Prochlorococcus marinus str. MIT 0918: one gene and its partner. The protein of the gene in region 2 interacts with the protein of the main gene of each other region in a pairwise test. Links are inferred from orthologs where the notes say so. Each region holds a gene or a part of one and is shown on either strand. Other genes may lie near its edges.

The links.
Region 1: the proteins of O5636_RS08850 (region 2) and ftsZ interact in binary tests that used the Bacillus subtilis proteins (3 or more experiments, as listed by UniProt). The link is inferred for Prochlorococcus marinus str. MIT 0918 from one-to-one orthologs.

What each region holds. Positions count from the first base shown.
Region 1 is NZ_CP114780.1:744,265-747,400, reverse strand. What follows is about bases 256-3,065. They hold ftsZ (cell division protein FtsZ), read right to left. Parts: upstream 2,317-3,065; coding sequence 1,195-2,316; downstream 256-1,194. Other genes in these bases: O5636_RS03980 (cell division protein FtsQ/DivIB), read right to left, coding at 2,486-3,065; panB (3-methyl-2-oxobutanoate hydroxymethyltransferase), read right to left, coding at 256-1,040; hemW (radical SAM family heme chaperone HemW), read left to right, coding at 256-301. Outside these bases: more of hemW, read left to right, coding at 1-255; more of panB, read right to left, coding at 234-255; more of O5636_RS03980, read right to left, coding at 3,066-3,136. UniProt on the Bacillus subtilis protein: Essential cell division protein that forms a contractile ring structure (Z ring) at the future cell division site. The regulation of the ring assembly controls the timing and the location of cell division.
Region 2 is NZ_CP114780.1:1,627,773-1,631,047, reverse strand. Bases 144-3,092 are described here. They hold O5636_RS08850 (cell division protein SepF), read right to left. Parts: upstream 1,929-3,092; coding sequence 1,359-1,928; downstream 144-1,358. Other genes in these bases: O5636_RS08840 (PipX family protein), read right to left, coding at 2,742-3,014; O5636_RS08845 (YggS family pyridoxal phosphate-dependent enzyme), read right to left, coding at 2,060-2,734; proC (pyrroline-5-carboxylate reductase), read right to left, coding at 528-1,352; O5636_RS08860 (glycosyltransferase family 4 protein), read left to right, coding at 144-524. In the rest of the region: more of O5636_RS08860, read left to right, coding at 1-143; O5636_RS08835 (energy-coupling factor transporter transmembrane component T family protein), read right to left, coding at 3,124-3,275. UniProt on the Bacillus subtilis protein: Cell division protein that is part of the divisome complex and is recruited early to the Z-ring. Probably stimulates Z-ring formation, perhaps through the cross-linking of FtsZ protofilaments. Its function overlaps with FtsA.

The DNA of each region.
Region 1 (3,136 bases), 880 kb from region 2 along the record:
TGAAAAATCTAATGAAGTAGAAAAAATAAACTTAGATGATTTACTTATTGTTGGTTTAAGAAGAAGAGAAGGAGTAAATATTGGAGAATTGTTAAGTCAATGGGGGTGGGATAAAAAACAAGTTAATGAAAATTTGAAGTCATTAAAAAGATATTGGAAAAAGTTTATTGATATGGGTTTACTTAAACAAAATGGTACCAGATTTAAATTGACTGATCCTGAAGGTATGGAACTTAGCAATCAAATTCTTGTTGAGATGTTGTTTTGGTGGGATTCTTTATCTGATTCACCCAATCTTTGAGTGCATTTATAAAAAGCTCTCTTGATTCAATTATGGGTTTTGCAAAAGGAGGCTGCTTAGATGTTAGTCCTAACAAATCAGCAGTGACTCTTACTTGCCCGTCACAATCTTCGCCAGCTCCAATTCCGATAACAGGAATCTTTAAAAGGTTTCTAATCTTTCCTGTGATTTGTGAAGGTACATGTTCGATAACCACCGCGAAACATCCTGATTCCTCAATCTCAATAGCCTGCTGAATTAATTTGTCTTGACTTAACTTGTCTTTAGCTTGTTTTTGATATCCAAGATTATGGACTGATTGGGGTGTGAGTCCAAGATGCCCCATTACTGGAATTCCCATTCTAATAAAGCGGTTAATAACCGCTAAAACTTCTGGCTCAGCTCCTTCAAGTTTAACTGCTGCTGCGGAAGAATTTTTTAATAAATAGCCTGCGGCTGAAACTGCCTTGTCTTCTCCACATTGATAGCTAAGGAAAGGCAGGTCACAAACTATTAAAGGTTGTTCACTTATTGACTTAGTAAATCCTCTTTCAACTGCTTGAGTGTGATGGAGCATTTGTTCAAGTGTTATAGGAAGTGTTGTTGTATGGCCATGAATAAACATTGCTAATGAATCTCCCACAAGAACAACGTCTGCTCCTGCTGCTTCAACAAATGCAGATGACAGACTGTCCCATGCTGTGAGTATTGTGATTGGTTTGCCAAGTTCTTTAAATCGAACTAATTCCTTAGGAAGCATTTAGCTTTTATGTTGCTAAGAGATTTAGATTGCTAAACTTTAGAGGACTCGGACCTATGCGGCCTCAACGCCCAAAACTGGTCAGGACCGGAAGGTAGCAGCCAAAAGGGATGCTTGAAGCTGGCGTGGACTCCGGGTCACCTAATTAAAGGAATTAATTATCAGGTTCTCTTCTGAGTTGTCTCAACCTTAAAAATTCAGGAATACTTGCCCCAGTTTCTTTATTTGATACTTGTCTATATAGAGATTGATTTGATGTTTTGTTGCTTAATCTTTGTTTGTTATATGGTTGATTGCCAGTAAAACCTGTTGCAATAACTGTTACTTGTAATTCACCTTCCATTGCTTCATCAATAACAGCACCAACAATAATATTTGCTTCTGGATCCACCACTTCATATATGACTTCAGAGGCTGAAGTCATATCTTCTAGAGTCATGTCTTTCCCTCCAGTGATGTTCACTACACAGCCTTTTGCACCATCTATGCGACCTGCTTCTAATAAAGGACTGCTAATTGCTGATTGAGCTGCTTCAGTTGCTCTGGAACGTCCAGAGCCTTTGCCTATTCCAAGTAATGAGGTTCCTGCTTCAGTCATGACTGAACGAACATCAGCAAAATCAACATTCACAAGTCCTGGACAAGTAATTATGTCTGTTATGCCTTTTACTCCCATTCTTAATACGTCATCTGCACTTCTAAAGGCTTCTTGAAGAGGTGCACCAACAATTGCTTCTTTAAGGCGGTCATTAGGTATAACAATTAAAGTATCAACATTTTCAGTAAGTTTTGATATTCCTTCGTCTGCCTGACGCATTCTTCTACGCCCTTCAAATCCAAAAGGCTTTGTAACTATACCAACTGTAAGTGCACCACTCTGTTTAGCTACTTCTGCTACTACAGGGGCCGCACCTGTTCCTGTTCCGCCTCCCATTCCCGCAGCAATAAAAACCAAGTCAGCACCTTCTAAGGCTTGTTGCAGCTCTGCTCTGGACTCTTCAGCAGCTTTTTCTCCAATACTTGGATTCCCTCCAGCTCCTAATCCTCTTGTTAATGTCTGGCCTAGTTGCACTCTGTTCTCTGCTGATGATTGCAGTAAAGCTTGTGCATCTGTATTTAAGACTCTGTAAGAGACTCCTTTTAGATCGCTATTTATCATTCGGTTTACAGCATTGCTGCCGCCACCCCCTACCCCAATGACTTCTATTCGAGCATTCTGACTTGGTTGAATGCCCTCGGTTCTATATCCAGAACCAGAATTGTTTCCCATACCCATCACCATATTGAAAATTTAAATAATGCTTTTTTGTGCATTATGAACTGGCTAGAGATTTATGTTGGCTTTTTCAAGAAAGTCTCTTTTTTCTTTAAGAAATAAAATCAGAATTCACTGACTTTTCTATAAAATTTCTTTTGAAAATTCCCTTTTTGCAAAGCTTGGATAGTTAAATCTCCTTTTTTTGGAAAAATAATTTTGGTTTTTCTGGATTTTTTAAATCGAGGATTGTTTTTGAACCATTTTTCAAATCAGATGATAAAGACCGAGATAATTCATCGAAGGCATCTAATTGCTTTTTCAGTAAAGCTTTTTTACTCCCTAAATCAACTAGCAAAAAATCTTTGGTTTGAAGTCTTATTTGGCCGTCATTATTAAAGATTATTTTTTTTAGTTTTTTTGGGGATTCTCTTTGATGATTAAGAATCAGAGTAATCCACGGCTTGTTTCTAGAGCTCCACCCTTCAACTATTAACTGATTTAAATCATTTGTATATTCTGCAGATTCAAAAATAGGTATCCAATCTCCTTCTTTGTCTATCATCCCTGCTTCTTTACCGCTTGTCTTTGAGCGGAATGCTAACCCTATTGGCTTTTTCTCAAGAATTTCAACATCTATGCCTAAAGGAGAAATCCTTCGACTAATAGCTACCGATTGGATTGGTAAGTTTTTTTGAATTTTGCTTTCTAATTCTTTGGGATTAATTTTTAATAGAGATGTCTTGGCCCTTATACCAAGGGCTTCAATTATTTGCTCTTTGGGAATATTTATATTTCCTTTGACATTTATTTGGTTGGTTGCAATTGGTTCCCATCCTTT
Region 2 (3,275 bases):
TCTTATATATGGGAAGAATTGCTGCAGAAAAAAACCTAGAGGCTCTTTTAAAAGCATGGAAAGCAAGTAATACAAATGGATGTCAGCTTGTAATTGTTGGAGATGGTCCACTGAGACCAACCCTAGAAAATAATTTCTTATCAACAGATGATTGTGAAATCCTCTGGTGGGGATACGAAGCTGATTTAAAGAAAAAAGTTGCTCTACTGCAATGTACAGAAGTTTTTATACTGCCTAGTTTAGTAGAAGGCTTGTCTCTAGCCTTGCTGGAGGCTATGGCAACAGGTACAGCTTGTATAGCTACTGATGCAGGAGCTGATGGAGAAGTTCTAAAACAAGGTGCGGGAATAATCATCAGCACCGAAAGTGTGACATCACAATTAAAAACTTTACTCCCAGTACTGAAAGAACACCCCTTATTAATCTCTGAACTTGGCAAAAGAGCAAGGTTAAGAATCTTAGAGCAATTTACTCTTAAAAAAAGTATTGATTCTCTAGAAAATCTTTACAACAATCTCCTTTAATTTTTAAGCCATTTCTCGACTCTTTTGTGCAGCAATAACTACAGCTTCAATTAAAGCCGATCTCAATCCTTGTTTTTCAAGATGACGTAAGGCAGTGATAGTAGTTCCTGCAGGTGAAGCAACCATATCTTTCAGTTGCCCAGGATGTAATCCTTTTTGTTTTAGCAATAAAGCAGTCCCCTCAAGCGTTGAATGAGTCAAAGATTGAGCTAAATCCCTAGGCAATCCCGCAGCAACGGCACCATCAGCCAATGCTTCAGAAATTAAAGCAACATATGCAGGCCCCGAAGAAGTCAATGCTAAGAAAGCATCTAAGTGTTCTTCTGGTAATTCAAAAACCTCACTATTAGGCTTAAAGATTGCTTCTACTAATTCCCTCTGTTCTAACGAAACCCTATCTCCCCAGGAGAGTCCCGTAAGCCCAGACCCAACTAAAACTGGAGTATTAGGAACTGCACGAACACAGGCGTGGGAAGGGAATAGAGCCTGAAGTCTCGTCAAATTAACTCCAGCCACAATAGAAATTAACAACGGACGATCTTTACTCAAATCAGAAGCTATATAAGCTTTTTCTTTAATCTGATTTATCTGTTGAGGCTTAACTGCCAAAATTTTCACAGGCAACTGCCAAACCTTTTCAGCCTCTGAATCATTAGCCGCTACTACAGAGATATCATTAGAAAATTGGGCTAAAACCTGTTCTACACTTTTTGTTTTACCTACTACTCCTAAAACTTCATCTGAACTAAATTTTTCTTTTAAAAATAAACTCTGAAGAATGACCTGAGCCATTCTTCCTAATCCAATTACACCCAAAGACAAAGACACCGATTCTCAAATTGCTGTTGAAACAGGTTCGCCCCAAGCAGGTTCTGGCGCAGAAAGATCTTCATTAGAATCATTGTCAGAATCTGAGGTGGTCACACTAGATGGAGAAGGTTCTTCTTGAAAGGAATTAGTTACTGTTACACAACTTGGAGCAAAAAGGAAAATACTCTCACCAACACGTTCTTGATGTCCATCTATCGCAAAAGTACCACCAGCAACAAAATCAACTGCTCTCTGAGCTTGATCTGGCTCCATCATTGTTAAATTCAAAATAACTGTTTTTCTTTCTCTCAATGCTTGAATTGCTTTAGGCATTTCATCAAAACTTCTTGGCTCCATCAAGCTGACTTCTGCAGTTGCCGTTGAGATACCAGGCATTCCTATCACCTTCGATGAAGAATCTCTAGTAGTAAAAGGATTGGAACCAGAAAAAGGGGTTAACCCATTCGAACCGTTACTTCCGACTTGATCTGAGCCCTCAAAACCTTCACCTGTTTCATAGTCAAGCTCATCAAAATCACCATCTAAATAGTCTTCACCAGCGACAACAGCTCTAAGACGTGAAATAAGCGACACCTTTTAAATCCTCTCTGAATGGTTTTGAGTTCTTTTCGGATAATTCCGAACTGAAGGGAAAAGTACCTTTCTCAAGGAAAATATATCCCTAATTACTTAAATAGCGTTATTTATAAGCAGGAGCAAGGTTTTTAATTGCTTTTCTTGATATCTTGGCTTAATTGACGGCGCAGACTATTGCCAAATAATAAAGAACCTAGACGTATCCAGGTTGCCCCTTCTTCTACTGCCTCTTTCCAATCTCCGCTCATTCCCATTGAGCACTCTTTTAAATTCAATTCAGCAGCAAATGTTTTACATTCTCTAAAAAGAGTTCTTCTTTGAATATTCTGTAGAGCAATAGGTGAAATTGTCATAACTCCTACAATGTTGACATTAGGCAATTCAAGAAATTGATTCCATTGAGCTCTAATCTCATCAGGTAATAATCCAGACTTATTAGTATCCTCTCGAAATTTCACTTGGACCATAACAGTCATTTTTTTAACTTCTTCAACAGCTATTCTTGAAATTCTTTTTGCTAGTTTCAAAGAGTCTACTGAATGGATTACATCAAAAGACCTAACAACCTGACGTACTTTATTTGCTTGAAGGTTACCAATAAAATGCCATTTGATATCTTTCAAATATTTTAGAGATTCTATTTTAGGTAAAGCTTCTTGGACTCTACTTTCCCCAAAATCAATTTGCCCTTGAGATGCCAGGGATTTTATTTGACTAATTTCATGCCCCTTGCTTACAGCCAAAAGGTTTACTTGACTAGGAAGTAATTGCTTAAATTCTTTTAAATCTAGATTGGCTTTCACTGCTAAATTAAATAAAAGTTTGCTTAAATAATTTTTGCCACACTTCAAAGTCCTCAGATTTATCTCTTCTACAACGGGCTAGGTTCATATCTGCATAATGACGGGCATCCATATAAGGAATCACCTCAAATTCTGCGCCTCTTGGTTGCAGTGAAACTAAAAAAAACATTTTCTGAGCATAAAGAGTTGCATAAATATCTCTTCCTTCGCCTGCAGGGGAAACCAAATAGAGCATCCCAAAAGTGGGATGGTTAAGATATCTCTCAGAAGCGAAGCTCAAATTCCAAAACAATGATAATTCACTCAATATGATACTTGTAAGTCGATAAAGTGATTAATTACTTATAAAATCAAAGAAATATCAATTCCAAAACCAATTTCCAAGGAACTCAAATCAAACCATATTTATATCTTAAACATAAGACAAATATCAATAAGCAAGCCGAGAATAAATTGATCCATCTTGACTTTTTTTTCCAAGAATTCTTTGGCTTGAATAAATCTGGGCTTAACAAGTACCCCCCTCTCCTAATCAAAAGAG